Regions from separate parts of the Pseudomonas sp. SDO5215_S409 genome, predicted to be linked through region 3. Evidence: riboswitches for the same ligand, from Rfam matches in the RefSeq annotation. Region 3 holds a riboswitch; each other region holds the start of a gene.
What was found. Region 3 has a riboswitch for cobalamin ahead of cobO (cob(I)yrinic acid a,c-diamide adenosyltransferase). Riboswitches for the same ligand answer to the same signal wherever they lie in the genome.

Region 1 (10,300 bases), on a different contig from region 3:
AACTGGGCGCCGTCTTGGGCTATCTGCTGGCTGGCGTGATCATCGGCCCGTCGGTGCTGGGCCTGGTGGGCAACCCGCAAAGTGTCAGCCAGTTTTCCGAACTGGGCGTGGTGCTGCTGCTGTTCATCATCGGCCTGGAGCTGTCGCCCAAGCGTTTGTGGGTGATGCGCAAAGCCGTGTTTGGCGTTGGGCTGGCGCAGGTGTTGCTCACCGCCGTGGTGATGGGCGCGGTGGCGTTCTGGGCATTTGGCCAGGCGTGGAACGGCGCGATCGTGCTCGGGCTGGGCCTGGCGCTCTCGTCCACGGCGTTCGGCCTGCAAAGCCTGGCCGAGCGCAAGGAACTGAACCAGCCGCATGGCCGCCTGGCCTTTGCCATTTTGCTGTTCCAGGACATTGCGGCGATCCCGTTGATCGCCCTGGTGCCCCTGCTCGCGGGCAGCGATCACCCCACCACCGAAGCCCAGGGTTGGCATCACGGGTTGCAGGTGTTGGCCAGCATCGCCGTGGTGATCATCGGCGGGCGCTACCTGTTGCGCCCGGTGTTTCGCGTGGTGGCCAAGACCGGCCTGCGCGAGGTGTCCACCGCCACCGCCTTGCTGGTGGTGATCGGCACCGCCTGGCTGATGGAACTGGTGGGCGTGTCCATGGCCCTCGGCGCGTTCCTGGCCGGCCTGCTGCTGGCCGACTCCGAATACCGCCACGAATTGGAGTCGCAGATCGAACCGTTCAAGGGCCTGCTGTTGGGGCTGTTTTTTATCAGCGTGGGCATGGGCGCTAACCTCAGCCTGCTGTTCAGCTCGCCCCTGGCCGTGCTGGGCCTGACCTTGTTGCTGATCGCCATCAAGCTGCCGCTGCTGTACAGCGTCGGTCGCCTGGTGGGTGACCTGAACCGCGAGAGTGCCCTGCGCCTGGGCGTGGTGTTGGCGGCCGGGGGCGAGTTCGCGTTTGTGGTGTTCAAGATCGGTCGCGACCAGGGCCTGTTCGAGCCCCACCTGTACGACATCCTGGTACTGACCATCACCCTGTCCATGGCCGTCACCCCGCTGCTGCTGTTGCTCTGCCCGAAACTGTTCCGGCCCAAGGCCAAGCCGGTGGACGTGCCCGAGGAATACCGCGCTATCGAAAGCGACGCGCCACGCGTGGTGATCGCGGGCATGGGCCGCATGGGGCAGATTGTTGCGCGGATCCTGCGGGCGCAAAACATCTCGTTCATCGCCCTGGACACGTCGGTGGAAACCATCGAGTTGACCCGCAGCTTTGGCGGCATGCCGGTGTTCTACGGCGACCCCCGCCGCCCGGAGATCCTGCACGCGGCCAAGGTGGACCAGGCCGAGTTCTTTGTCATCGCCATGGACGATCCCGAGATCAACATCAAGACCGCCGAACTGGTGCGCAACCTCTACCCGCACATGAAGATCATCGCCCGCGCCCGCAACCGCCAGCACGTGCATCGCCTGGTCGACCTGGACGCCTCGCCCGTGCGGGAAACCTTCTACTCCAGCCTGGAAATGAGCCGCCGCACCCTGTTGGGGCTGGGGCTGACGCAAACCCAGGCCGATGCGCGCATCAACCGCTTCAAGGCCCATGACCTGCAACTGCTGGCCGCTCAACATGCCGTGTATGACGACGCCGCCAAAGTGATGCAAACCGCCCAGGAATCCCGGGCGGAATTGGCGCGATTATTTGAGATGGATCGGCTCGAGGAGGAGTCCGACAAGGTGTAAGGATCCACATGAACGAAATTGCGAAATTTCTGACAGAATGTCGCGCAATTTCGTTCATCCCTGGAGTGCTTCATGGCCACCCTCAGCAAATCCGCCGCCCTCTTGGCCCTGGCCCTGTTCGTGGGGTTGGGCGCGAGCCCCTCCTTCGCCGCCAAAAAAGCCGTGGCGCAAAAGACTGATACCCAGACCGTGTCCACCCTGGACGGCAAGTTCACCTTTGCCCTGCCCACGGCCTACGTAGGCGACACCTTGCCTACCGGCAGCGAAGCGGATGGCACCGCCTACACCAGCGGCACCTTGTATGCCAACTCGACGACCAAAAGTGTGGTCATCGTCGCCGAAACCGTGCGCAAAGACGCCAGCATCCAGAACAACGACACCGCGTTCCTGGACGGCGCCGCCAATGACTTCGTCAAGAGCCAGAGCGCCGCGTTGCCCGACTTCAAAAAGCAGGGCGAGAAGAAACTGACGGTCAAAGGCATCGGCGTGCGCCAGGTTGACAGCACGGCCACCCAGGGCGGCGGCAAGACCTTGAACTCGACGTTTCTTGCCGGTGCAGGCCAGCACATGCTGGTGATCCAGGCCATCTCCCGGGCGGACGATGTGAAGGGCCACGAAGCGCTGGTCAAACAGATCACCGGCGGCCAGTGACCCCACCGCAGGGCTTTAGTGCAGGCTGTTTTCCAGCCAGTGCTTGAGGTCCTGCACTTCGGCCTCGCCAACCGTATGAATCATGCCCGGATACCCGTGGAATTCAGGCGTGAGGCCGATCCCCTGCAGTACCTCATTGGCCCGCGTTGCCGACGCATAGGGCAACGCCTGGTCCAGCGTGCCGTGGCCAATAAAGATCGCCAGCGTGTCCAGTCGCTTGTCGGGCTTGAGCTGCCCTTTGAGCACGGACAATACGCTGCCGCTCAAGGCCGCGATCCCGCGCAGTTGCTCAGGCTGTCGCAAGCCCACTTCATACGACATGATCGCGCCCTGGCTGAACCCCACCAGGAACACCCGGTCACTGTGCGTGTGGTATTTGGCGGTGGCTTGGCGCACAAAGTCTTCGATCAGGCGGGCACTGCGCTGCAAGTCGGCGGTTTGGCCGTCGTACTCACCGTCACCGGGGGTTTTGGCAAACCAGCGGTAGCCGTCGGCGTCCACCGGCATGGGCGCGCGCACCGACAGGTAGGTCCAGGTGGACGGCAGCCGGTCCTTGAGGCCAAACAGGTCTTCTTCGTTGCTGCCAAACCCGTGCAGGAAAATCACCAGCGGTTCGTTGCGCGCATCAGGCTGGGTCTGCTCCAGGTACAGCAGCGGCAGGTCGTTGTGCAACACCGGGTCGGCATGGGCGGCGCCCGCCAACAGCGCGAGGCTTAGGGCAATCAGTTTGAGCATGGGCATTGACCTCTAGGGTTTGCGCAGTAAGTACGTGTCCATGATCCAGCCATTGGCCTGGCGCGCCGCCTTGCGCACCCGTTCGATTTCGTCGGCAACCTGCCCCACCTTGCCGCTGATGAGAATTTCGTCCGGCGTGCCCAGGTAGGCGCCCCAATAGATGTCCCTGTCTTGATCGGCCAGGGTGCGGTAGGAATCTTCGGCGTCCAACATGACCACCAGGGTGTCGGCATCGCTGACCTGCCCCGCGGCCAGGCGGCGCCCGGTGGTGATCTCGACGGAGCGGCCGATGCGGTTCAACGCCACTTTGTGCTGCGCCGCCAGCGCCTGGACGCTGGTGATCCCGGGGATGACGTCAAACTCGAACGCACAGCCGCCACCCGCCAGAATCGCCTGCAGAATGCGGATGGTGCTGTCGTACAACGCAGGGTCGCCCCAGGCCAGGAAAGCGCCCGTTTCGCCGTCGGCCATTTCTTCGTTGATCATGCGCTCGAAGGTGTGTTGCTTGTCGCGGTTGAGGTCTTGCACGGCGGTGGTGTAGTCGATGTCTCCCCGCACGCGCTCGGGGCACTCGGCCTCGACGAAGCGGTACGGGTGATCGGCGCTGATGTAGGTCTGGCAGATCTCCCGGCGCAGGTCGATCAGCTTGTCTTTGCTCTGGCCCTTGTCCATCAGAAAAAACACGTCGGTGCGGTTGAGCGCCTTGACCGCCTGCATCGTGATGTAGTCGGGGTTGCCGGCGCCAATGCCGATGATCAGGATGCGCTTCATGGGGATGCTCTCTGTGCGGGGCGCGGATTTTGCCATGTTCGGCGGCTCAGGCGTGAGTTTCCAGGCGCAGGCGCCATGCGTGGTGGTAACGCAGCTCGGTCGAAGACAGCGGCTCCACATCGATCAGGTAGAACATCGAGAGCGGAAACTTCATGACGTACAGCAGGGCCGCGCGAATCACGAACGGGTGCGTCACCGCCACCACGTGCCCGGGCTGTGTTTGGAGGGTGTGCATCCAGCGCCCTACCCGCTCGCAGATCTCATCGACCGACTCGCCGCCGTGGGGCGCGCTGCTCGGGTCCGTCAACCAGGTGTGCAGTTGCAGTGGGTCCACGTCGCTGAGGGCCTGGCCCTGCCATTCGCCAAAATCACCGTCGCGCAGCGCCGGCTCCATGACCGCCGTGGTGGCGAACAACGTCGCGGTCTGGCGGGTGCGCGCTTCGGGCCCGCACAGCAGGCGCGGGTCTTTCTTGAAACGCGCGGCCTGTGACAACGGTGCGTTTTCCCAGTCCATCAACACCGACTCGTCCGCCGGAAACCGTCCGCGCTTTTGATACGGGGTCAGCGCATGGCAAATCAGTGTCAATCGGGTGCCTTGCATGCATTTAACTCCGCGTTCGGGGCCCAGTCAGCGTAGACTGGTGAAGTTGTTTCAACATGTTACAACGCAAATGAAAACAGGAAGCCGGTTCAACGCCGGCGCGGTCGCGCCACTGTAGGGGGCCTTACAGCCTTAAGCCAGACCCTGTTTTCATCACCTTGGCTATTCCATTTCGGGACGCGTTATCCCTGGAGGTTCTCATGGCTTACACCGCTGCAACCGACTCCGATCTTTCTTTGCCCACGATTCCCCTGGGCGAGATCCTGCCCTGGGCCATTTTTGGCGGCCTGCTGTTGCTGCTGGCGATTTACTTCGTCGGTGCCGAACAAGGCGCCACTGCGGTATTCAAGGGCATGTATGTGCATGAGTTCGTGCACGACGGCCGCCACCTGCTGGGTTTCCCCTGCCATTGATCGGAGCGTGACGACATGACAGGGCATTTACTCGTTCGCGGGATGCTGGTGGGCTTGCTGGCCGGGATCCTGGCCTTTGGGTTTGCCAAGACGTTTGGCGAGCCGCAGATCGACAAGGCGATTGCCTTTGAAGATCAGATGGCGCAGATGCACGGCGATGCGCCGGAAGAAGAGCTGGTGAGCCGCGAAGTGCAAAGCACCTTCGGCCTGTTTACCGGCGTGGTGGTGTACAGCGTGTCGCTGGGCGGCATTTTTGCCCTGGTCTTCGCCTATGCGCTGGGCCGCATCGGCAAGGTCGGCCCGCGTGGCCTGGCCGCGCTCTTGGCACTGGCGGCATTTGTGACGCTGATTGTGGTGCCAGGCCTCAAGTACCCGGCCAACCCGCCTTCGGTGGGCGACCCGGACACCATTGCGCTGCGCACCCAGCTGTTTTTCCTGATGTTGCTGGTGTCGGTCGCGGCGGCGGTGATTGCGGTCAACACCGCCCGCAAGCTGATCGCCCGCCGTGGCATCTGGACCGGCGCGATACTGGGCGTGGCCCTGTACATCGTGATCGTCTCGGTGGCGGGCGGTTTGTTCCCGGTCATCAATGAAGTGCCAGAGCAGTTCTCGGCCGTGTTGCTGTGGAAATTTCGCGTCGCCTCGCTGGGCATCCAGCTGGTGCTGTGGACCACCGTCGGCCTGGTGTTCGGCGCCGTGGCCGAGCGCACGCTGAACGGTGCGCAGGCACGCCTGAATCGCTGAGACCCCGCGTCATCGACCGCTATCGCAGGCTCTCCTGCGGTAGCGGGCTGTCACTTTCGCCGCCACCGATCGGCACGCCCACGCGCAACAACCCCCTCCCCCACAAATCCAATAAATTTCATTGTTATGTCAGCACCACGAATGTTAGGTTAATAACAGCCACCATAAAAATGTATGACAGATAACATAGACCGCCGGGCACGTCATGGACAAGCACAGCTTTCACCACACACTGGAACAGCAATTTCCCACGCTGACGCCCACGGGCAAGCGGATTGCTACGTACCTGCTGGCCAACCTGTCGCAGCTGCCTTTTGAAACGGCCGACAGCATTGCCCAACACGCCGGCACCACTGGCATCACCGTCGGCCGCTTCCTGCGCACCCTGGGTTATCGCAACCTGGATGACGTGAAGCGAGGCCTGCGCGGCGACCCACAGTCCCACTGGCTGATCACCGACCGCCTGGGCGCGTTTCGCCAGGAAGCCCATCAGCAAGACGCCCTCGACCGCTCCCTGGCCCGCGAAGTCGAGGCCATCGAACACACCTACCAGCTGGCGCGCAGTGAACCGTTCGGGCGCATCGTGCAGCAGATCGTCGAGGCCGATGCCGTGTTTATCCTGGGTATCCAGTCGACTCGCGGCATTCTCAGCGCGTTTCACAGCCACCTCGAATACATCCGCCCCAAGGTCTATTACGTTGACGGCCTGTCGGGCATCTATGCCGAAACCCTGAACTCGGGCTTCGAAAAGCCCTACGCGCTCATCGCCGATTTCCGCGCCTACTCCAGCATTACGCCGACCTTCTGCGAAACCGCCAACGCCGAAGGTTTGCCGCTGGCGCTGATCACCGACCTGCAGTGCCCGTGGGCGCGGGACTATGAGACGGACCTGCTGCAACTCAAGACCGATGTAGGACAGTTCTGGGATTCCATGGCCCCGTTAACCTGCCTTTTTAATCTGATAGTCTCCGCCGTGGCCGAACACTACGGCGAGCGCCTGGATGCGCGTCTGGCAAAAAACCGTGCCCTGCAACAGGCCTTTGGCCAGTTTGAACCGTGACCGAGAAAGGACCTCTTCAAGTGAACAACCCTCTGCTCGTAGAAATCGCCCCGCCTGAATTCCCGGTGCAGATCGACCTGATCTACGCCAGCGCCGACAACCTGGCAGGCGTCGTGATCTACCGCAACGCGCGTTGCCTGCTGCACACCGAGGCCGCCGAGTGCCTGCGCAAAGCCAGCCAGTTTGCCCGCCAGGCTGGCTACACCCTGCGTATCTATGACGCCTACCGCCCGGCCTATGCCCAGCAACTGCTGTGGCAAGCACTGCCCGACCCCAACTACGTGCGCGACCCGCGCCTGGGCTCGCACCACACCCGGGGCGTGGCGGTGGACCTGACCTTGCTCGACGAGCACGGTGAGCCCCTGGACATGGGCACGGCCTTTGATGCCATGGAGCCCAAGTCCCACCCGTTCTACCCCGACCTGCCGCCGCAGGTGCAGCGCAACCGTTTGATCCTGATGGGCATCATGCTCGGCGCAGGCTTCAAGGCGATTGCCACGGAGTGGTGGCATTACGAGCTGCCGGATGCCGAAAACTTCCCCCTGATCGAGGAGTCGCACTGACCTTAAAACCTGCCCCCACAATAATAAGCAGCACCTTTGGCTCCAACTGCCCGGTTATAGATTTCATAAAAACTGACCCGCTTTTTCCTCTAAATAATCAAGGAAACCGGCATGACCCTTAGCACCCGAAACACCCTGACCCTGTCCCTGCTGTGCGCGGCCCTGAGCCTGGGCGCGTGGCAATCGGCAAGCGCCGCTGCGCCCAAGGACACCCTGATGATCGGCAAAGCCGCCGACCCGCAAACCCTCGACCCGGCCGTGACCATCGACAACAACGATTGGGCCGTGACCTACCCCGCCTACCAGAAACTGGTGGCCTATAAAGTCGAAAACGGCAAAGGCAGCACCGACGTGCAGGGCGACCTGGCCGAGCGTTGGGACATTTCCGCCGACAACCTGGTGTGGACCTTCACCCTCAAGCCCGGCAACAAATTCGACGACGGCGCCGCCGTGGATGCCAACGCCGTGAAGTTCTCCTTCGACCGCGTGATGCAGCTCAAGCAAGGCCCGTCCGGTGCGTTCCCGGATGACATGAGCGTGAGCGTGATCGACCCGCTCACCGTGCGTTTTACCCTGACCAAACCCTACGCGCCCTTCCTCTACACCCTGGCCCACAACGGCGCCGGCATCATCAACCCGGACGTGGTCAAGCAAGGCGACGTCAACGCCTACCTGTCCACCCACACCGCAGGCTCCGGCGCGTTTCGCCTGAGCAACTGGCAAAAGGGCCAGTCGCTGACCCTGGAACCCAACACCTATTACGCGGGCGCAAAACCTGCGCTGAACAAGGTGGTGATCAAGATCATCGGCGAAGCCTCGGTGCGCCGCCTGCAGCTGGAAAAAGGCGACCTGGACATCGCCGAAGACATGCCCCAGGACCAGCTCACCACCCTGGCCAGCAAAAAGGGCGTGGTGATCGACGAGTTCCCGTCGCTGCGCGTGACCTATCTGTACCTGAACAACAAAAAGGCGCCGCTGGATAACCTCAATGCGCGCCAGGCCCTCGTCGATGCGGTGGACTACAAAGGCATCGTCGACGGCATCCTCAAGGGCCAGGCCAAGCTCATGAACGGCCCGATCCCGGCCGGGATGTGGGCGCATGACGACAGCCTGCCGCTGATGAAACAGGACCTGGACGCCGCTGGCGCCAACCTGAAAAAAGTCCCGGGCAAGATCACCAACCTGAACTTCATGTACTCCGACAAGGACGCCAACTGGGAGTCCATCGGCCTCACCCTGCAAGCCAGCCTGGCACCGCTGGGCATCAACCTGAAGATGGAAAAACTGGCCAACGCCACCATGCGCGAACGCCTGGGCAAGGGTGACTTCGACGTGTCCATCGGTTCCTGGGCACCGGACTTTTCCGACCCCTACATGTACATGAACTTCTGGTTCGACTCCGCGCTGCAAGGCCTGCCGGGCAACCGCTCGTTCTACAGCAACCCGCAGGTGGACACGCTGGTGCGCGATGCGGCGGCCAACAACGACACGGCCAAGCGCACCGAGCTGTACCAGCAAGCGCAAAAGATCGTGGTCAAGGACGCCGTGTACGCCTACCTGTACCAGAAGAACTACACCCTGCCGATGCGTGACTCGGTGAAGGGCTATGTGTTCCATCCGATGCTGGAGCAGGTGTTCAACGTGGCTGAAATCAGCAAGTAACCCGTAAAGCGCCGAGGTGGGAACCGGCGGGCCTGCGTTGCCCGCCCGTTCCCACGCTGACGGCCTCCTGATTCACAGTCCCGTGCTACAGAGGAGCCCCCATGGCCTTCCTGACTGTTTTGCGTAAACGCCTGTTCGGCCTGTTGCTGGTCGTGGTGGGCGTGTCGCTGATCACCTTTTGCATCTCTCACCTGATTCCGGGTGACCCGGCGCGCCTGATTGCCGGCGACCGGGCCACCGATGCCATCGTCGAGAACATCCGCCACCAGCTCGGCCTCGACCTGCCGCTGTACCAGCAATACCTGCGCTACATGAGCGACCTGCTGCACGGCGACCTCGGCACCTCGATCCGTACCAGCCGCCCGGTGCTGGAAGACCTGCAGACCTTCTTCCCCGCCACCCTGGAGCTGGCCTTTGCCGCGCTGCTGCTGTCGGTGCTAGTGGGCGTGCCGCTGGGGGTGTTGTCGGCGGTGTACCACAACCGCGCCATCGACCAGTTCGCACGGACCCTGGCGGTCACCGGCATTTCGACCCCGGCGTTCTGGCTGGGCCTGGGCTTGATCGTGTTGTTCTACGGCCAGCTTGGCTGGCTCCCCGGCAGCGGCCGGCTCGACGAGGGCCTGAACCCGCCCCGCACGATCACCGGTTTTTACCTGGTGGACGCCCTGCTGGCGGGCGACCTCCCTCTGTTTCTCAACGCGCTGGAACACCTGCTGTTACCGGCCATCACCCTGGGGTTCGTCAACCTCGGCGTGGTCGCCCGGCAGATCCGCTCGGCCATGCTCGACCAGCTCGGTGAAGACTACATCCGCACCGCCCGCGCCTATGGCCTGTCGCGCTGGGCGGTGATTTTGCGCCACGCGCTGCCCAATGCGCTGATCCCCTCGATCACCGTGCTCGGCCTGACCCTGGGCGATTTGCTCTACGGCGCCGTGCTCACCGAAACCGTGTTTGCCTGGCCGGGCATGGGCGCTTATGTGGTCAAGTCGATCCAGGCCCTGGATTTCCCGGCGGTGATGGGCTTCGCCATTCTGGTGTCGTTTATTTATGTACTGCTCAACATGCTGATCGACCTGCTTTACCGCGTGGTCGACCCGCGTATCGGCGAGGTGAATTGAGATGACCGCCCCCGTAACCATGCCCGTACCGGTGCCCCTGGCCCAACGCCCCACCTGGCGCACGCGCCTGGCGTACCTGAGCTACCAGGTACGGCGCAGCCCGCTGACCCTGGCGGGTTTGCTCATCACCCTGATCGTGCTGCTGTGCATGGCCTTCGCGCCCTGGCTGGCCAGCCACGACCCTAACGCGCTGAACCTGGCCCAACGCCTGGCCCCGCCCTCTGCCGAGCACCTGTTCGGCACCGACGAGGTGGGCCG
Region 2 (10,300 bases), on a different contig from region 3:
GCCTTTCACCGTGGCCATCAGGATCTTGCCCTTGGCTTCGGGCTTGTCGCCTTTTTCCAGCTCGATGAACGGGATCAGGTGGGCCACGGCCTGCTTCATCACGCGGGCGGACTTCACCACCTGGGGCAGGAACATTTTGCCGGCGCCAAACAGGTCGCCCACGATATTCATGCCGGACATCAGCGGGCCTTCGATCACTTCGATCGGGCGGGCGAACGACTGCCGGGACTCTTCGGTGTCTTCCACAATGTGCGTGGTGATGCCCTTGACCAGCGCGTGCTCCAGGCGCTTGTTCACGTCCCAGCCGCGCCACTCTTCGGTTTCGGCTTCTTTGGTGCTGCCGTCGCCACGGTATTTGTCGGCGATAGCCAGCAAGGCGTCGGTGCCTTCGGGGGTGCGGTTGAGCACCACGTCTTCCACCGCATCGCGCAGTTCCACCGGGATCTGGTCGTAGATCTCCAGCTGACCGGCGTTGACGATGCCCATGCTCAGGCCGTTGCGGATCGCGTACAGCAAGAACACCGAGTGAATCGCCTCGCGCACCGGGTTGTTGCCCCGGAACGAGAACGACACGTTGGACACCCCGCCCGAGGTCAGTGCATACGGCAGCTCGTCGCGGATGTAGGCGCAGGCGTTGATGAAGTCGACGGCGTAGTTGTTGTGTTCTTCGATACCGGTGGCGACCGCGAAGATGTTCGGGTCGAAGATGATGTCTTCCGGCGGGAAGCCGACATCATTCACCAGGATGTCGTAGGAGCGCTTGCAGATCTCTTTCTTGCGCGCTTCGGTGTCGGCCTGGCCGGCTTCGTCGAAAGCCATCACCACCACGGCGGCGCCATAGCGTTTGCACAGTTTGGCGTGGTGAATGAACTGCTCCACGCCTTCTTTCATGCTGATGGAGTTGACGATGCCCTTGCCCTGGATGCATTTGAGGCCCGCTTCGATCACGTCCCACTTGGAGGAGTCGATCATGATCGGCACGCGGGAAATGTCCGGCTCGCCAGCAATCAGGTTGAGGAAGGTCACCATGGCCTTCTTCGAGTCCAGCATGCCTTCGTCCATGTTGATGTCGATCACCTGGGCACCGGCTTCCACCTGCTGCAAGGCGACTTCCAGGGCTTCGGTGTAGTTCTCTTCGCGGATCAGGCGGGCAAACCGTGCGGAGCCGGTGATGTTCGTCCGTTCGCCGACGTTGACGAACAATGAACTGCGATCGATGGTGAAGGGCTCCAGGCCCGACAGGCGGCAGGCCTTGGGGATGTCCGGGATCTGGCGCGGTGCATACCCGGCCACGGCCTTGGCGATGGCTTCGATGTGGCCCGGCGTGGTGCCGCAGCAGCCGCCGACGATGTTGAGAAAGCCGCTCTGGGAGAACTCTTCGATGACCTTGGCGGTTTCCGACGGCAGTTCGTCGTATTCGCCAAATTCGTTGGGCAGGCCCGCGTTCGGGTGGGCCGACACGTAGGTGCTGGCCTTGTTGGACAATTCTTCCAGGTAGGGGCGCAACTCGCGGGCGCCCAGGGCGCAGTTCAGGCCCACGGAAATCGGCTTGGCATGCGCCACCGAGTTCCAGAACGCTTCGGTGGTCTGGCCCGAGAGGGTACGGCCGGAGGCGTCGGTGATGGTGCCGGAAATCATGATCGGCAGCTCGAACCCCAGTTCTTCGTACACGCCCTGCACGGCAAAGATCGCGGCCTTGGCGTTGAGGGTGTCAAAGATGGTTTCGATGAGGATCATGTCCGCACCGCCTTCGATCAGGCCCTTGGTGGCCTCGGTGTAGTTTTCCACCAACTCGTCGAAGGTCACGTTGCGGTAGCCCGGGTTGTTCACATCGGGCGACAGCGAGCAGGTACGGCTGGTCGGGCCCAATACGCCTGCGACAAAACGCGGGCGGTCAGGGGTTTCCAGGGTTTTTGCATCGGCCACCCTGCGCGCCACCCGGGCACCTTCTACGTTCAGCTCGTAGGTGAGTTCTTCCATGCCGTAGTCGGCCTGGGAGACGCGGGTGGCGTTGAAGGTGTTGGTTTCGAGGATGTCGGCGCCCGCGTCCAGGTAGGCTTTTTCGATCGAGGCGATGACATCCGGGCGGCTGAGCAGCAGCAGGTCGTTGTTGCCCTTGACGTCGCTCGGCCAGTCGGCGAAGCGTTTGCCACGGTAGTCCTGCTCTTCGAGTTTGTAGCTCTGGATCATCGTGCCCATGCCGCCGTCGAGGATCAGGATGCGTTCCTTGAGGGCGCGTTGGAGGGCTTGCAGACGAGCGCTACGATCGGACATGGGACTACTCTGGTCAGGTATCACGGAGGGCAACGATCATAGCAAACCTGAGTGGTTTCAGAGCATATTGGCATTTTCATGAATATCGCTCATGTTGGCAGGGCGCCGACATCGGTAGAATTGCCGGGCTTTTCACTGGACGCACTGGATCGGGATCCGCACACATGTCACTTCGCCTAATTGCCAGCGCCGTCCTTGCGCTGATCGCCAGCACTGTGCAGGCACAAGGTCCCGCTCCGGCGATTTCTTACACCCGTGATATCCAGCCGATCTTTACCGAGAAGTGCGTGGCCTGCCACGCCTGCTATGACTCCGCCTGCCAGCTCAACCTGGGCAGTGCCGAAGGCGCCGCGCGTGGCGCGAGCAAAACCCCTGTGTACGACGGTGAACGCAGCACCGCCACAGCGCCGACCCGGCTGTTTTATGACGCCTTTGGCAAACGTGCCTGGCAGAACAAGGGCTTTTATTCGGTGCTGGACGCCCAGGGCAGCCAGGCTACGCTGATGACGCGCATGCTCGAATTGGGCCATAACGCGCCCCTGGCACCCAATGCCAAGCTGCCCGACGAAATCGCGCTGAGCCTGAACCGCGAAAACATGTGCCCGTTGCCCGGTGAGTTCGATGCGTATGCGGGCGCGCACCCCAAGGAAGGCATGCCGCTGGCGGTCACCGGCCTGACCGACCAGCAATACCAGACCCTGCAACGCTGGCTGGCCTCTGGCGCCCCCATTGACGAGCAAGGCCTGGCCCCCAGCGCCAAGGAAGCGTTGCAGGTGCAACAGTGGGAAACCCTGTTCAACCAGCCCGGCGCCCGTGAGAGCCTGGTGGCGCGCTGGTTATACGAGCACCTGTTCCTGGCGCACATCTATTTTGAGAACGGCGAACCGGGGCATTTCTTCCAGTGGGTGCGTTCACGCACGCCCAGCGGCCAGCCGATCGACTTGATCAACACCCGTCGCCCTAACGACGACCCCGGCACCCAGGTGTACTACCGCCTGTGGCCGGTGCAGGGTGTGATCGTGCACAAGACCCACATCACTTACCCCTTCAGTGCGGCAAAAATGGCGCGCATCAAGTCGCTGTTCTATGGCAACGACTGGCAAGTGAACGCCTTGCCGGGCTACGGGCCGGGCCGCCGGGCCAACCCGTTTGAAACCTTTGAAGCCATTCCGGCCAAGGCGCGCTACCAGTTCATGCTCGATAACGCCGAATACTTTGTGCGCACCTTTATCCGTGGGCCGGTGTGCCGTGGGCAAATTGCCACAGACGTGATCCGCGACAACTTCTGGGTGCTGTTCCAGGAGCCCGACCACGACCTGTACGTGACCGATGCCCGCTATCGCGGCCAGGCCACGCCATTGCTGGCCATGCCGGGGCAGAACGATGACGTGGGCAGCGTGCTCAGCCTATGGCTGGCTTACCGTGACAAGCGCAATGCCTACGAGGCGCTGCGCCGGGACAGCTATGCCGAACTGCCCGCGCCGAGTTGGTCCAGCCTGTGGGCCGGTAACGACAACGCGCTGCTCAGTATTTTCCGCCACTTCGACAGCGCCTCGGTGACCAAAGGCCTGATCGGGGACGTTCCGCAGACGATGTGGCTGTTCGACTACCCTCTGCTTGAGCGTACCTATTACCAGTTGGCGGTGAATTTCGACGTGTTCGGCAACGTGTCGCACCAGGCGCAGACGCGCTTGTATTTCGACCTGATCCGCAACGGCGCCGAGCTGAACTTTTTACGACTGATGCCGGCAAACACCCGTGAAGACTTCGTCGACGACTGGTATCAGAACAGTGGCAAAGTCAAATTGTGGCTGGACTACGAGTCCATTGACGACAGCACCCCCACGGGCCTGAAACTGAACGGGAAAGACCCCAAGCGCGACTTCGCCAACCAGTTGCTCACCCGCTACGGTGACCTGAACGCCAGCCCCGACCCGATCAACCGCTGCACTGGCGCCTATTGCTCACGCCCGGGTATCGACCCGGCCCTGCAGGACGCTGAGCAGGTCTTGAGCCGCCTCACATCACGCCCGGCAGCCGGGCTGAAGGTGATCGAGCAGCTGCCGGAAGCCACTCTGTTGCGCATCGAAACCCGCAGCGGCAAACGCGGGGTGTACAGCATGCTGCGCAACCGCGCCCACAGTAACGTGGCGTTTATGCTTGGCGAGGCGTACCGCTACCAGCCGGGCCTGGACACCTTGACCATCTACCCGGGTGTACTCAGCAGCTACCCCAACTTCATGTTCAACATCCCGGCCGAGCAAGTGCCGGAGTTCGTCGCGGCCATGGAAAACGCCAAGGACGCCAAGCGTTTCGAGAAGATCGTCGACCGCTGGGGCGTGCGGCGCAGCCACCCGCAGTTCTGGCAGTACTTTCATGGCCTGTCGCAGTACCTTCGTGAAACCACCCCGGTGGAAGAGGGCGTGCTGGATATGAATCGCTATGAAAACCTGTGAGGTTTATTTCCCGACAAAAACAGTAGGGCTTTGTGCCGCCTCGATGATTGGCGTAAACTCCCCGCAAGCCTGTGAGGAGTTTCCATGACCGCCATAACTATTACCGACGCCGCCCACGATTACCTGGCCGACCTGCTGTCCAAGCAGAACACCCCCGGTATCGGCATTCGCGTCTTTATCACCCAGCCTGGTACCCAGTACGCCGAGACGTGCATTGCCTACTGCAAGCCAGGGGAAGAAAAACCTGAAGACACCGCCCTGGGGCTCAAAAGCTTCACGGCTTACATCGACGCGTTCAGCGAAGCCTTTCTGGACGATGCCGTGGTGGACTACGCTACCGATCGCATGGGCGGCCAACTGACCATCAAGGCGCCGAATGCCAAGGTGCCGAACGTCAACGCCGACAGCCCGGTGAACGAGCGCATCAACTACTACCTGCAAACCGAGATCAACCCCGGTCTGGCCAGCCACGGTGGTCAGGTCAGCCTGATCGACGTGGTGGACGACGGCATCGCGGTGCTCAAGTTCGGCGGCGGTTGCCAGGGCTGTGGCCAGGCAGACGTGACCTTGCGTGAAGGCATCGAGCGCACCTTGCTTGAGCGGGTTCCCGAGCTCAAGGGTGTGCGTGACGTGACCGACCATACGCAGAAAGAAAACGCCTACTACTAAAGCGTTCGCTGCAAACCGAAAAACGGCGCCCCGTGAGCGCCGTTTTTTATTTCCCGGGATTCAGGGGCGGTAGAGGTGGGCGTGGCCTGCGCGGTACAGCGAGGATTCACTGAAACTGTCGCTGGCCAGCACGCGCCCCACGATAATCAGCGCCGTGCGCCGAAAGCCTTTGGCCGTCACTTTGTCGGCAATGTCGGCGAGTGTCCCCATCACCCAGTCCTGGTCGGGCCATGTAGCCCGGTGCACCACGGCAATCGGGCAATCGGCCCCGTAGTGTGGCAGCAGTTCGGCGACGATCTTGTCCAGATGGCTGACCCCCAAATGCACCGCCATGGTGGTGCCATGTTGCGCCAGGCTGGCAAACGCCTCGCCTGTAGGCATGCGGGTCTTGTCGGCATAGCGCGTCAAAATCACGCTTTGCGCGATGTCTGGCAGCGTCAGCTCGGTTTCCAGTAATGCCGCGCAGGCCGCCACCGCCGTTACCCCGGGGATGATCTGGAACGGAATGCCCAGCTCGCGCAAACAGCGGATCTGCTCACCGATCGCGCCGTACAGGCTCGGATCGCCGGAATGCACCCGCGCCACGTCCTGGCCCTTTTCGTGGGCGGCCTTGATCAGGTCGATGATCTGTTCCAGGTGCAGTGGCGCGCTGTTGACCACCTGTTGCGCCTGATGGCCATCCAGTACCGCTGCTGGCACCAGGGAGCCTGCATAGATAATCACCGGGCAGTTGTGGATCAGCCGCTGCCCTTTGACGGTGATCAATTCCGGATCACCGGGGCCTGCGCCGATGAAAAAAACAGTCATGGGTCCATTCCTGTAAAAAAGCGGGCGAGCAGGGCCTCAGATGAAGAGTGCTCATGTTGGGTGGGGCGATTATCAGGAATTCAGTCGGCGTACGCCAATGCAAAGGTGGCCTGGGCGGTTTTTTTGCGGGTGATTTGCAGGGAAGCGGGGCGCTGGGCCAATTGCTCGGCCAGCGCCAGGGCGGCACTTTCGGCGACACCGTGGCAGCCGGTGTGGGCAAAGGCCACGGCTGATTTATGGCTCAACCGGCCTTCGTAAGCGGCCAATTGTTCGGCGCTGAAGCAATGCAGCGGTAGCTTCAGCCGTTGCGCCAGGGCGAGCAGGCCGGGCTCGTGCTGTTTGAGGTCAATACTGGCCAGCGCGGTGATGGAAGGGCGGTCAACGCCACCCTCGGCGAGGGCGGTGTTGAACAGGTCAAGCAGGTGGTTGACGTCACAGCCGCGCTGGCAACCTACGCCCACCACCCGCACGCGGGTCATGCCGACTGCTGGCCCCGGCGGAACAGCCACGCGCTGATCAGGCCCAGTGCCAGCCAGAACGCGACGTTGGTCAGGTGCGAGGCAATCTTGAACTGCGCTTCGAGGGCTTCAGGCGCCAGCATCGAATGCACCTCCGGCTGTGGTGCGCCGATCACATGGGGCACCACCAGAATCGCCGCGCCCAGGGCCTTGAGCAGCACGTTGCGGCCAAACACGATCAACGCGATACCGGCAGCGGTAGAGGCCGCCGTGCCGACCCACCAGAGTTGCCGCTGGGCCAGATCGGCCGCGGCGGTGCCCGGCAATTCGGGCGGCAGGCCCAGGGTCGGCGCCAGTACGAAGGTGGCATACCCGGCCAGGCCCCAAAACAGGCCTTGGGCCGTGCGGGTAGGGGCACGCAGGGTGTAAAGCCCCGCCAGCATCAGCGCGAAGCCCACGGCCACCACCAGGTTGCCGCCGGTGGTGGACAGCACGCGTTGCCAGCCGTCTTCGGGCTCCCAGGCTTCGGCGTCATGGCTGTGCTCGGCAGTGCCCTCGGCGTGTTCGTGCGCCTGGGTGGCGGCGGGGGCGTTTTCAAAGGTTTCGGCCTGCAGAATCAGCGGGGCGACCCACAAGCTTTGCAGCAGGGTCAGCAGCAAGGCCGCCAGCAGGCCGGTGAAACCGGCGGTTTGAGCAATACGCTTGATCATGTCGGCAAGTCTCAGTGGCACGGGAACGCGGCGCTGTGGCGGGTATCGTGGGCGGCGTTGTGCACCGCTTCGATGTGCGAGAAACCGGCGAAGTACACCAGGCACGCGCCCAGGATCGACGCGCCGATGGCGGCGGTCAGGCGTTGGCTCAGGGTAGTGGTGCCGCTGGCGGCGTGCGAGGTGCTGGTGATGATCGACATGGCGCGTCCCTTCGGGGTGTCAGGGTGAAACGAGCGCATGAAAACCCCGCGAGCCGGGCACGCAGGGTTTGAACAGCGCCCGCCCACCGCGGGTTTGTTATCTGATTTTTTCGGGCCGGTCTCCGGGCTTGCGAGGGGCTTTGGGCCTAAAAAGCATCACCTTCCCATGCCGTTGGCACAGTGGCTCTGACGCTTCGCTCGCTTACCGTTGCGGGGGCAGCACCGGACTGGTCATGCAGGCATGACGCACCGGTTTCCCGTTTCACCCTGTGAAGGGCACCCGAAACAAGGTGTGTAGGAGAGCATGCCGGGTGACGGTAGTCAAATGGCCCGAGCCCCTGTAGCCTTGCACCTTCGAGGTTCTTCGGCCCAGGCCGGAGCTAAGACGGGAACGCGGTCCAAGCCGCGGCTGCCCCCGCAACTGTGAAGGGTTCATCTGACTGCCACGCCACTGCCTGATTCGGCGGGAAGGCGCAGCCAGCGCCGGTGTACGCATCGGCAAGCCCCAAGCCAGGAGACCTGCCTCGCAACCGATTTTTACTTCAACCGGGCGGGGTGATCCGGTGACGAACGCAGCCTCGCGTACCCGCGCCGGCCTGCCGTCCCGTATGCCCGCCCCATAGGGCATCCGATGAAAACACTGGCCAAACTCCCCGTCACCATCGTTACCGGCTTTCTCGGCTCGGGCAAAACCACCTTGCTGCGCCACATGCTGGACAACGCCCAGGGCCGCCGCATTGCTGTGATCGTCAACGAATTCGGCGAGTTGGGCATCGACGGTGAAATCCTCAAGCAATGCTCCATCGGCTGCACCGAAGAAGAGGCCAACGGCCGTGTGTATGAGCTGGCCAACGGCTGCCTGTGCTGCACCGTGCAGGAAGAATTCTTCCCGGTGATGCGCGAACTGGTGGCCCGTCGCGGCGACCTTGACCACATCCTCATCGAAACCTCGGGCCTGGCCCTGCCCAAACCTTTGGTGCAAGCGTTCCAGTGGCCGGAAATCCGCAGCGCCTGCACCGTGGATGCGGTGATCACCGTGGTCGACAGCCCGGCCGTGGCCGCTGGCACGTTCGCCGCGTTCCCGGACCAGGTAGACGCCCAGCGCAAACTCGACCCTAACCTGGACCACGAGTCGCCGCTGCACGAGTTGTTTGCCGACCAACTGGCCAGCGCCGACCTGGTGATCCTCAACAAGACCGACCTGATCAACCCCGACGACCTGGCCCGTGTGCGCCTGGAAGTCGCCGAAGAACTGCCGCCTGCGGTGAAAATCATCGAAGCCAGCAGCGGGCGCCTGCCGCTGGACGTGCTGATCGGTTTGGGCGCGGGCTCCGAAGAACACATCGACAACCGCCACAGCCATCACGACCACCACCACGACGGTGATGACGATCACGACCACGATCACGACGCCTTCGATTCGATCTCCATCGACCTGCCGCAAGCCGACGAAGCGCTGCTGCTCGACGCGCTGACCCAATTGGTGGTGCAACACGGCATCCTGCGCATCAAGGGTTTTGCCGCCATCCCGAACAAACCGATGCGCCTGCTGATCCAGGGCGTGGGCACCCGTTTCGACAAGCATTTTGACCGTGCCTGGGGCGCTGACGAAGCGCGCACCACGCGCCTGGTGCTGATCGGCCAGGAACTGGACGCGGCAGGCCTTGAAGCGCAATTGCGCGCTGCCCTAAGCGTTTAACCCATGCACCTGCTCAGGACTCAGCCCGGCGGTTTCGTCTCCGATGACAACATCGCTGACCTTGGGCAAACCCCCGCTGAGCTGGTGATCCTGTGCAGCGGGGATTCGAGCCTGGCGCTGCTGGCCGAAGCGGCGCAGCAATTGCCCGACGACTACCCCAGCCTGCGCCTGGCCAACCCGATGCAGGTGCAGAACCACGCCTCGGTCGACCTGTACGTGGATGAGGTGCTGCGCCACGCCAAGGTCATCCTGATCTCGCTGCACGGCGGCATCGCCTATTGGCGTTATGGCATCGAGCGGCTGGTGGAACTGGCGCAGCGCGGCGTGCAACTGATTCTGGTGCCCGGGGACGACCGTCCCGACCCGGAACTGAGCAAACTCAGTACGGTGGACGCGCCTGAGCGCGACCGGCTCTGGCACTTTTTGCGTCAGGGCGGCCTGGGCAATGCGCTGGATTTTTACCGCTGCCTGGCCAGCACTTACCTGGGCCGCGACTACGCCTGGCAAGCGCCGCAGACCCTGCCCCGCACGGCGATTTACCACCCGCGCAAGGCCTGCGCTGAACTCCAGCACTGGCAAGCCGACTGGCAGGCTGGCCTGCCGGTGGCAGCGGTGTTGTTCTACCGCTCGCACTTGCAGGCGGCCAACACCGGTTTTATCGATGTGTTCTGCCAGCGCCTCCAGGCGGCGGGCCTCAACCCGTTGCCCATCGCGCTGGCCAGTTTGAAAGAGCCCGGCTGCCTGACGGTGGTCGAGGACCTGCTGGACGCCGTTGAAGCCGCGGTGATTCTCAACACCACAGGCTTTGCGCAGTCCAGCCCCGAAGCGCCGCATTTGCGGCCGTTTCGCCGCAATATCCCGGTGATCCAGGCCATTTGCGCGCAAGACAACGAACCGGGCTGGCAAGCCAGCGAGCAGGGCCTGGGCCCGCGCGACCTGGCGATGCACATCGCGCTGCCGGAACTGGACGGGCGCATCATCAGCCGTCCCATCAGCTTCAAAGACCTGGCCTGGCGCAGCGAGCGCA
Region 3 (10,300 bases):
GTGGCGGTGCGCTGCGTTACATCGACTCCATCGGTGTGGCCCAGTTCGTTGCCCTGGCTGATCAATACGCTGATCTGGGCCCGCTGTACCACCCGACTGCGAAGCTGCGTGAAATGGCCAAGAATGGCCAGAGCTTCTTCGGTTAAGTGCCCAGACGACTAGAGCGAGAATATTTATGAGCTTGAACCCAAGAGACGTCGTGATTGTCGACTTCGGTCGTACTCCGATGGGCCGCTCCAAGGGCGGCATGCACCGCAACACCCGCGCCGAAGACATGTCGGCGCACTTGATCAGCAAGTTGCTGGAGCGCAACAGCAAGGTTGACCCGGCCGAAGTCGAAGACGTGATCTGGGGCTGCGTCAACCAGACCCTGGAGCAGGGTTGGAACATCGCGCGCATGGCGTCCCTGATGACGCAGATCCCGCACACCTCGGCCGGCCAGACCGTCAGCCGCCTGTGTGGCTCCTCCATGAGCGCGCTGCACACCGCAGCCCAGGCGATCATGACCGGCAACGGTGACGTCTTCGTCGTCGGCGGCGTGGAGCACATGGGCCACGTGAGCATGATGCACGGCGTGGACCCTAACCCGCACATGTCCCTGTACGCGGCGAAAGCCTCGGGCATGATGGGCCTGACCGCAGAAATGCTCGGCAAGATGCACGGCATCACTCGTGAAGCCCAGGACGCCTTTGGCCTGCGTTCCCACCAGTTGGCCCACAAAGCAACCGTGGAAGGCAAGTTCAAGGATGAAATCATCCCGATGAACGGTTACGACGAGAACGGTTTCCTGAAACTGTTCGACTACGACGAAACCATCCGTGCCGACACCACCCTGGAAAGCCTCGCGGCGCTCAAGCCTGCGTTCAATCCAAAGGGTGGCACCGTGACAGCCGGTACGTCTTCGCAGATCACCGATGGCGCCTCGTGCATGATCGTGATGTCGGCCCAGCGGGCCCACGACCTGGGCATCCAGCCATTGGCGGTGATCCGTTCCATGGCCGTGGCAGGTGTGGACCCGGCGATCATGGGCTATGGTCCAGTACCGGCCACACAAAAAGCATTGAAGCGCGCAGGCCTGACCATCAACGACATCGACTTCTTGGAACTCAACGAAGCTTTCGCCGCACAGGCCCTGCCCGTGCTGAAAGATTTGAAAGTGCTCGACAAGATGAACGAGAAGGTTAACCTGCACGGCGGCGCGATTGCCCTGGGTCACCCGTTCGGGTGCTCCGGTGCACGTATCTCCGGCACGTTGCTTAACGTGATGAAACAAAATGGCGGCAACCTTGGGGTTGCTACCATGTGCATTGGCCTTGGCCAAGGCATCTCCACCGTCTTCGAACGCGTTTAAGCGTTGGGTTGACGGAAGCCGGGGCCCAGTGCCCCGGTTTTTGTTTTTTTGGAATTTCTGTAGTTTTTTTTTAACAAAGTTTGTGGGAGGTCAGAGCATGAAAGTCGAGCCAGGGCTCTACCAGCATTACAAAGGTCCGCAGTACCGTGTTTTTAATGTTGCACGGCATTCGGAAACCGAAGAAGAACTGGTGTTTTATCAAGCGCTGTATGGCGATTACGGCTTTTGGGTGCGCCCCTTGAGCATGTTCTGCGAGACAGTCGAAGTTGACGGCAGGCAGGTCCCGCGCTTTGCTTTGATCCAGGTCGAACCGAGCCTTTTTTCGGCGTAATACGGGCAGGTTGCGCACAATGCTGTGCTTGACCTCACCCTGTCGCCACTATATATAGCGTTGCCGCGTCAGGCGCCAACCGCCTTTCACCTCTCGAATTCAGGAATTTTCCGATCCATGGGCAAATCGCTGGTCATTGTGGAATCCCCGGCTAAGGCCAAGACCATCAACAAGTACTTGGGCAACGAGTACGTGGTGAAGTCGAGTATCGGCCATATCCGCGACCTGCCCACCAGCGGTTCGGCCAGTGCCACCAAGGAGCCTGCTGCCAAGCGCGGCAAGGCGGCCGCGGGCGAAGGTCCGGCGCTTTCGCCTAAAGAAAAGGCGCGCAAGCAGCTGGTTTCGCGCATGGGAGTCGATCCGGACCACGGCTGGAAAGCCAAGTACGAGATCCTCCCGGGCAAGGAAAAAGTCATCGAAGAGCTGCGCAGGCTCGCCAAAGATGCCGACACCATCTACCTCGCAACGGACTTGGACCGCGAAGGGGAAGCCATTGCCTGGCACCTGCGCGAAGCCATTGGTGGTGACGACAGCCGCTACAAGCGTGTGGTGTTCAACGAAATCACCAAAAAAGCCATCCAGGACGCCTTCTCCAAACCGGGCGAGCTGGACATCGACCGCGTCAACGCCCAGCAGGCCCGCCGCTTCCTCGACCGCGTCGTGGGCTACATGGTGTCGCCGCTGTTGTGGGCGAAGATCGCCCGTGGCCTGTCCGCTGGCCGTGTGCAGTCGGTGGCGGTGAAGCTGGTGGTCGAGCGCGAGCGCGAGATCCGGGCGTTCAACCCCGAAGAATACTGGGAAGTCCACGCCGACCTGGGCACCACCAAGGGCGCTAACGTGCGTTTTGACGTGGCCCGCGAAAAAGGCGAGGCGTTCAAGCCGCTCAACGAAGCCCAGGCCATGGCCGCGCTGGAAAAGCTCAAGGCTTCCAGCTACAGCGTCATCAAGCGTGAAGACAAACCCACCAGCAGCAAGCCGTCGGCGCCGTTCATCACCTCCACCCTGCAACAGGCCGCGAGCAACCGCCTGGGCTTTGGTGTGAAGAAAACCATGATGATGGCCCAGCGCTTGTACGAAGCGGGCTACATCACCTATATGCGTACCGACTCCACCAACCTGTCGGTGGACGCGGTAGCGATGGCACGCACTTACATCGAAAGCGAATTCGGCAACAAGTACCTGCCGGAAAAGCCCAATGTCTACAGCAGCAAGGAAGGTGCACAAGAGGCGCACGAAGCCATTCGTCCGTCCGACGCCAACACCACGCCAGCCAAGCTTTCCGGCATGGAGCGTGACGCAGAGCGCCTCTACGAGCTGATCTGGCGCCAGTTCCTGGCCTGCCAGATGCTACCAGCGCAGTACCTGTCCACCACCGTGAGCGTAGGCGCCGGTGACTTCGAGCTGCGCGCCAAGGGCCGCATCCTCAAGTTTGACGGTTACACCCGCGTATTGCCGCAAATCGCCAAGCCGGGCGATGACGACGTGCTGCCCGACATGGCCCAGGGCGATGCGCTGAAACTGGTCAAGCTCGACCCGTCCCAGCACTTCACCAAGCCACCGGCGCGCTACTCGGAAGCCAGCCTGGTCAAGGAAATGGAAAAACGCGGTATCGGTCGCCCGTCGACTTACGCGGCCATCATTTCCACCATCCAGGACCGTGGCTACGTCGCCTTGCACAACCGTCGTTTCTATTCGGAAAAGATGGGTGACATCGTCACCGAACGCCTGGCCGAGAGTTTCTCCAACCTGATGGACTACGGTTTCACCGCTGGCATGGAAGAAAACCTCGATGACGTGGCCCAGGGCGAGCGCGACTGGAAAAACGTACTCGACGAGTTCTACGGCGACTTCAAGAAAAAACTCGAAGTGGCCGAAAGCCCCGACAGCGGCATGCGCGCCAACCAGCCGGTGATGACCGACATCCCGTGCCTGACCTGCGGTCGGCCGATGCAGATCCGCACCGCCTCCACCGGCGTGTTCCTGGGCTGCTCGGGCTACAGCCTGCCGCCCAAAGAGCGCTGCAAGGCCACGGTCAACCTGGTGCCGGGTGATGAAATCGCCGCCGACGACGAAGGTGAGTCCGAGTCGCTGGTACTGCGTGGCAAGCACCGTTGCCCTATTTGCAGCACGGCGATGGACGCCTACCTGCTGGACGAAAAACACAAGTTGCACATCTGCGGTAACAACCCAGATTGCAACGGCTACGAGATCGAAGAAGGCACCTACCGCATCAAGGGCTACGAAGGTCCGAGCCTGGAATGCGACAAGTGCGGCAGCGAGATGCAGCTCAAGACCGGCCGTTTCGGCAAGTTCTTCGGCTGCACCAACCCGACCTGCAAAAACACCCGCAAGCTGCTTAAAAGCGGTGACGCGGCGCCGCCGAAGATGGACCCGGTGAAAATGCCGGAGCTCAAGTGCGAGAAGGTCGACGACACCTACATCCTGCGTGACGGCGCTTCGGGCCTGTTCCTGGCGGCCAGCCAGTTCCCGAAAAACCGCGAAACCCGCGCACCGCTGGTCATCGAAATCGCCCCGCACAAGGACGAGATCGATCCCAAGTACCACTTCCTGTGCGAAGCGCCGAAAAAGGACCCGGACGGTCGCCCGTCAGTGATCCGCTACAGCCGCAAGACCAAGGAGCAATACGTGCAGACCGAAGTGGAAGGCAAGCCTACCGGCTGGAAAGCCTTCTACGACGGTGGCAAGTGGAAGGTCGAGGACAAGCGCCAGGGCGCTTGATGCGCTAACCGCTCGATACCGAGGCCGCCTGCGAAGGCGGCCTTTTTTTGCGCTTGCAGTGGCCTTGGCCGATCCATGACACTGTTGAGCCAGCATCACGCCTTATTTCGTTGTGGAGACTGCCGTCATGGCCAACGAGCTCTATACCCGCACCAACCAGAAAATCTACTTTGCCGGGTTGTCCCTGGAGGCCCTGGCTCGCACCGAAGCGGGCAAAGAGATGAACGCGATTGCATTGGTACAGGCCGGGCGTGAGGCCGCACTGTTCCACCTGTATGGCGCCTTGCTGGGGTTGTGCCATGAAATCGCCGGGTTCTACCGGTTGCCCGAAGCCGGGGCGATCCGCGCCGAAACCATCCTGGCGCCCAAGGTGCTGGAGTCGATGGCCATTCCGGAGCTGGCGGAACTGGTGGAAATGACGCAAAACCCCGACAGCTGGGTGGCGCGCCTGCTGGCTGCGCACTTGGCGATGTTCCAGCCGCCGCGTATTCCCCACAAACCCAAGGGCGACGTGACCCAGCCGCTGATCGTGGCGGTGAACCTTGAGGACGAAGCGCCCGCGCCGCTGAGTCGCGAAGAACTGGAAAGCTGGCGCCAGTCGCTAAAGGCCCTGGCGATCCGTTTTCGTGACGGCCTGAACGAGTGCTGACACACCCTGGGCCCGCTTTAATTTGACGCTCCACCCCCAAGCCACTAACCTTCGCCGCTTGTTTCAGGTGCTCTGTGGCACAGGTGTCGACAGGGTGAAACAGGGAAGCCGGTGAGTGCGTGCACTTTTGACAGTGCCGCTACGATTCCGGCGCTGCCCCCGCAACGGTAAATGAGTCAATACGGTGCTTTTAGCCACTGTATCGCCTGGCGATATGGGAAGGCGCACCGCGGGCGTTCTTGCAGAAGAGGCGCTGCTCATGAGCCCGGAGACCGGCCTGGACCATTCAACAGCATCACGGTGGGCGATGCTTGGCTGTCTGTGTGCCTTTTTCCTGCCCGCCGTTTACATCCAGCCCCAACGGAGAGCTGCCATGACCGAATCCCCCGACCGTGACGAACGCCATTTGGCGCGCATGCTGCGCAAAAAAGCGGTGATCGACGAACGTATTGCCAATTCCCCGAACGAATGCGGCCTGCTGCTGGTGCTCACCGGCAACGGCAAAGGCAAGAGCAGTTCGGCGTTTGGCATGCTGGCGCGGTCCATGGGCCACGGGATGCAATGCGGTGTGGTGCAGTTCATCAAGGGGCGTAACAGCACCGGCGAGGAGTTGTTTTTCCGCCGCTTCCCTGAACAGGTGCGTTTTCACGTGATGGGCGAGGGCTTCACCTGGGAAACCCAGGACCGCCAGCGTGACATCGCCGCCGCCGAAGCCGCCTGGGCGGTATCGCGGCAGATGCTGCAAGACCCGTCCATCGGCCTGGTGGTGCTGGACGAACTCAACATCGCCCTTAAACACGGCTACCTCGACCTCGACCAGGTACTGGGCGACTTGCAGGCCCGTCCGCCGATGCAACACGTGGTGGTCACGGGTCGTGGCGCCAAGCCCGAACTGATCGAACTGGCCGACACCGTGACCGAAATGGGCCTGCTCAAGCACGCCTTCCAGGCCGGTATCAAGGCACAAAAGGGCATCGAACTTTGAATCAGCCGCGTCATTGCCCGGCCGTCCTGATCGCCGCACCGGCGTCCGGCCAGGGCAAAACCACGGTCACCGCCGCATTGGCGCGCCTGCACCGCAACCTTGGGCGCAAGGTGCGCGTGTTCAAGTGCGGGCCGGACTTTCTCGACCCCATGATTCACGAGCGCGCCAGCGGGGCGCCGGTATATCAACTGGACATGTGGATGGTCGGCGAGCAGGAAAGTCGCCGCTTGCTGTGGGAAGCGGCGGGGGAGGCCGACTTGATCCTGATCGAAGGCGTGATGGGGCTGTTTGACGGCACCCCGTCGAGCGCTGACCTGGCGCGGCATTTTGGTGTGCCGGTACTGGCGGTGATCGATGGCACGGCCATGGCGCAGACCTTTGGCGCGCTGGCCCTGGGGCTGGCGCGTTACCAGCCAGACCTGCCGTTTGCCGGGGTGCTGGCCAACCGTGTGGGCACGGTGCGGCACGCGCAATTACTCGAAGGCAGCCTCACCGAGGGCCTGCGCTGGTACGGCGCGCTCTCGCGGGAAACCGGGATCGAACTGCCGAGCCGTCACCTCGGCCTGGTGCAGGCCAGCGAACTCAACGACCTGGACCTGCGCTTGGACGCCGCCGCGCAAGCCTTGGGCAGCAGCTGCGAAGTGGCGCTGCCACCGCCGGTGGCGTTTGCCGCACCCGAACCGATCGAAGCCGCGCCGTTGCTGACTGGCGTGCGCATCGCCGTGGCTCGCGATGAAGCCTTTGCGTTTACCTACGGCGCGAGTCTTGATCTGTTGCGGGCGATGGGCGCGCAGTTGCTCTTTTTCTCGCCGATCCATGACCGGGCGTTGCCCGACGCCGACAGCCTGTACCTGCCCGGCGGCTACCCGGAATTGCACCACCAGGCCTTGTCGGAAAACACCGCGATGCTCGGTGCGATCCGTGCTCATCATGCGGCCGGAAAACCGCTATTGGCCGAATGCGGCGGCATGCTTTACCTGCTCGACTCGCTCACCGACGTGGACGGCAACCGCGCCGCGTTGCTCGGTTTGCTCCAAGGCGATGCGGTCATGCAAACACGCCTGGCAGCCTTGGCGCTGCAAAGTGTCGAGCTGCCCGAAGGCACCTTGCGCGGCCACACCTACCATCACTCCCTGACCAGCACCGAGTGGCAGCCCATCGCCCGGGGCCTGAGCCCCAACGGCGGGCGCGGCGCCGAGGCGGTGTATCGCCAGGGCCGAATGACGGCCTCTTATGTTCACTTTTATTTCCCGTCCAACCCGGCGGCGGTGGCAGCCTTGTTTGTGCCCGACGCTGCGCCACACCCGGTGGGTACGGGCTTGCCCGCGATGAGCCCATGACCGACAACGCCTTTCCCGAAGCGGACCGCGCCGCCGTCTACCGCGCCATCGCCGAACGCCGTGATATGCGCCATTTCAGCGGTGGCACCGTCGCGCCAGCGTTATTGCAACGCCTGCTGCACGCCGCCCACCAGGCGCCGAGCGTGGGCCTGATGCAACCCTGGCGCTTTATCCGCATCAGCAATCGCACCCTGCGCGGGCACATCCAGCACTTGGTGGAAGAGGAGCGCGTGCGCACCGCCCAGGCGCTGGGCGAGCGCTCGGACGACTTCATGAAACTCAAGGTCGAAGGCATCCACGACTGCGCCGAGGTGCTGGTGGCCGCGTTGATGGACGGCCGCGAGCGGCATATCTTCGGCCGCCGCACCTTGCCCGAAATGGACCTGGCATCGTTGTCCTGCGCGATCCAGAATTTATGGCTGGCGGCCCGTGCCGAAGGGCTCGGCATGGGGTGGGTGTCGCTGTTCGAACCCCAGGCCCTGGCCGACCTGCTGGGCTTGCCGCCCGGTGCCAAGCCGTTGGCCGTGTTGTGCCTGGGCCCGGTGACCGAGTTTTATTCGGCACCGATGTTGCAGCTCGAAGGCTGGGCCGAGCCTCGGCCACTGAGTGACATGCTGTATGAAAATGCTTGGGGAGTGAGTCAATGAGTGTGGCCTTGCTGAGTGTCGCCGCCGTAGCGCTGGATGCGCTGTTGGGCGAGCCCAGGCGCTGGCATCCGCTGGTGGCGTTCGGCAATTTTGCCGGGCGCGTCGAACAACGTTTCAACCCGGGTGGCCGGGGTTGGCGCAGCCATGGTGTGACCGCGTGGTTTATCGCCGTGGTGCCGCTCACCCTGTTGGCCACCGTGTTGTCCTGGGCGCCGTATATCGGCTGGGTCCTGGAAATACTGGCGCTGTACTGCGCCCTGGGCATGCGCAGCCTGGGCGAACATGTGGTCCCCGTGGCGCAAGCGCTGCGCAGCGATGACCTGGACGCAGCCCGCCAGCGCGTCAGCTACCTGGTCAGTCGCCAGACCAGCGAGCTGGACAGCACCGAAGTGGCCCGTGCGGCCACCGAGTCGGTGCTGGAAAACGGCAGCGACGCGGTGTTCGCCGCGTTGTTCTGGTTTGTCATCGCAGGCGTTCCCGGTGTGGTGCTCTATCGCCTGAGCAACACGCTGGACGCCATGTGGGGCTATCGTAACGAGCGCTTCGAGCGCTTTGGCTGGGCAGCGGCAAAAATCGACGATGTACTCAACTACATTCCCGCACGATTGGTGGCGTTGACCTACGCCCTGTTGGGCAAAACCCGCCTGGCCCTCAAATGCTGGCGCACGCAGGGGCCGACCTGGGACAGCCCCAACGCAGGCCCGGTGATGGCGGCCGGTGCCGGGGCGCTGGGCGTGGAACTGGGCGGGGCGGCGATTTATCACGGTGAGTTGCACCAACGCCCGCCCTTGGGCGAAGGCCCGCCGGCTGATGCCGACGCTATCGAGCGCGGCTGGCAACTGGTGCAGCGCGGCGTGTGGCTGTGGTTGCTGATCCTCTGCGTGGGGACCGAATTTTATGCTTGAACACGGTGGCCGCTTGCGCAAAGCCGCACTGCAATACGCGATTGCCGAAGCCGACTGGGTGGACCTGTCCAGCGGCCTGGCGCCGTGGCCCTGGCCCATCCCCGAGATCCCGTTGCGGGCGTGGGCGCGGCTGCCTGAAACCGATGACGGGTTGGAGCAGGCCGCGTGCGAGTACTACGGCGCCACCCACGTGCTGCCGGTGGCGGGTTCTCAGGCGGCGATCCAGTTGCTGCCGCGCTTGCGCCGTGCGGGCAAGGTGGGCGTGCTGTCGCCGTGCTATGCCGAGCATGCCGAAGCCTGGCGCCGCGCCGGTTACATCGTGCGCGAGGTCATGGAGCAGGAGGTCGACTTTTTCATCGACAGCCTCGACGTGCTGGTGGTGGTCAACCCCAACAACCCCACGGGCCTGAGCCTGGCCCCGCAACGCCTGCTCGACTGGCACGCCCGGTTGGCCCGGCGCGGCGGCTGGCTGGTGGTGGACGAAGCGTTTATGGACATCACCCCGCAGTTGAGCCTGGCGGGCCAGGCCCATCAGGTGGGGCTGATTGTGTTGCGATCATTCGGCAAGTTTTTCGGCCTGGCCGGTGTGCGCCTGGGCTTTGTGTTGGCGGAGCGCAAGTTGCTCAAGCTGCTCGCCGAACAGGTCGGGCCCTGGGCGGTCAGCGGCCCCACGCGGGTGTTGGGCCAGGTTTGCCTGCGCGATACCGTAGGCCATGCACAGCAGCGCTTGCGCTGCGAGGCCGCCAGCCAGCGCCTGTCTGATCTGCTGGAGCATCACGGTTTGCGGCCCCAGGGCAGCTGTGCGTTGTTTCAATGGTTGATCACGGGCCACGCCGAGCGGCTGCACGAATTCATGGCGCGGCGCGGCATCCTGCTGCGCTTGTTCGCGCACGACAGCAGCCTGCGCTTCGGCTTGCCGCACACCGAAGCCGACTGGCAGCGCCTGGAACAGGCCTTGATCGCCTACAAGGAAACCCCATGAGTACCCTGATGGTGCAAGGCACCACGTCCGATGCCGGTAAAAGCACGCTGGTCACGGCGCTGTGCCGCTGGCTGGTGCGCCAGGGCATCACGGTGGCGCCGTTCAAACCCCAGAACATGGCCCTCAACAGCGCAGTGACGGCCGAAGGCGGCGAGATCGGCCGCGCCCAGGCCGTGCAGGCCCAGGCGGCCAACCTGGCGCCGCACACCGACATGAACCCGGTGCTGCTCAAGCCCAATAGCGACACGGGCTCACAGGTGATCATCCATGGCCGGGCGGTGACCACCATGAACGCGGTGGCGTATCACGACTACAAGGCTATCGCCCTGCAGGCGGTGCTGGCCTCGCATGCGCGATTGAGCGCGGCGTAC

Region 1: linked by a shared signal. The riboswitch ahead of ACW9H9_RS23390 (CbtB domain-containing protein) and the one ahead of cobO (cob(I)yrinic acid a,c-diamide adenosyltransferase) in region 3 are both predicted to bind cobalamin.
Region 2: linked by a shared signal. The riboswitch ahead of ACW9H9_RS06410 (CbtB domain-containing protein) and the one ahead of cobO (cob(I)yrinic acid a,c-diamide adenosyltransferase) in region 3 are both predicted to bind cobalamin.

What each region holds. Positions count from the first base shown of each region.
Region 1 covers NZ_JBSVWN010000056.1:19,075-29,374, forward strand. Annotated here, with positions in the region: gene ACW9H9_RS23365 (monovalent cation:proton antiporter-2 (CPA2) family protein) at 1-1,724, shown strand, start outside; gene ACW9H9_RS23370 (hypothetical protein) at 1,797-2,375, shown strand; gene ACW9H9_RS23375 (alpha/beta hydrolase) at 2,391-3,110, opposite strand; gene cobF (precorrin-6A synthase (deacetylating)) at 3,123-3,881, opposite strand; gene ACW9H9_RS23385 (histidine phosphatase family protein) at 3,928-4,482, opposite strand; adenosylcobalamin (AdoCbl) riboswitch at 4,534-4,682, shown strand; gene ACW9H9_RS23390 (CbtB domain-containing protein) at 4,683-4,895, shown strand; gene ACW9H9_RS23395 (CbtA family protein) at 4,911-5,639, shown strand; gene ACW9H9_RS23400 (MurR/RpiR family transcriptional regulator) at 5,845-6,699, shown strand; gene ddpX (D-alanyl-D-alanine dipeptidase) at 6,720-7,262, shown strand; gene ACW9H9_RS23410 (ABC transporter substrate-binding protein) at 7,374-8,924, shown strand; gene ACW9H9_RS23415 (ABC transporter permease) at 9,026-10,042, shown strand; gene ddpC (D,D-dipeptide ABC transporter permease) at 10,044-10,300, shown strand, end outside.
Region 2 covers NZ_JBSVWN010000008.1:16,330-26,629, reverse strand. Annotated here, with positions in the region: gene metH (methionine synthase) at 1-2,274, opposite strand, end outside; gene ACW9H9_RS06435 (fatty acid cis/trans isomerase) at 2,439-4,730, shown strand; gene nfuA (Fe-S biogenesis protein NfuA) at 4,815-5,399, shown strand; gene cobM (precorrin-4 C(11)-methyltransferase) at 5,460-6,206, opposite strand; gene ACW9H9_RS06420 (cobalamin biosynthesis protein) at 6,287-6,685, opposite strand; gene ACW9H9_RS06415 (CbtA family protein) at 6,682-7,374, opposite strand; gene ACW9H9_RS06410 (CbtB domain-containing protein) at 7,386-7,574, opposite strand; cobalamin riboswitch at 7,671-7,873, opposite strand; cobalamin riboswitch at 7,915-8,115, shown strand; gene cobW (cobalamin biosynthesis protein CobW) at 8,206-9,273, shown strand; gene cobN (cobaltochelatase subunit CobN) at 9,277-10,300, shown strand, end outside.
Region 3 covers NZ_JBSVWN010000014.1:81,251-91,550, reverse strand. Annotated here, with positions in the region: gene fadB (fatty acid oxidation complex subunit alpha FadB) at 1-146, shown strand, start outside; gene fadA (acetyl-CoA C-acyltransferase FadA) at 176-1,351, shown strand; gene ACW9H9_RS10475 (DUF1653 domain-containing protein) at 1,449-1,682, shown strand; gene topA (type I DNA topoisomerase) at 1,800-4,421, shown strand; gene ACW9H9_RS10465 (DUF6586 family protein) at 4,549-5,070, shown strand; cobalamin riboswitch at 5,119-5,365, shown strand; gene cobO (cob(I)yrinic acid a,c-diamide adenosyltransferase) at 5,444-6,055, shown strand; gene ACW9H9_RS10455 (cobyrinate a,c-diamide synthase) at 6,052-7,395, shown strand; gene bluB (5,6-dimethylbenzimidazole synthase) at 7,392-8,042, shown strand; gene cbiB (adenosylcobinamide-phosphate synthase CbiB) at 8,039-8,947, shown strand; gene cobD (threonine-phosphate decarboxylase CobD) at 8,940-9,929, shown strand; gene ACW9H9_RS10435 (cobyric acid synthase) at 9,926-10,300, shown strand, end outside.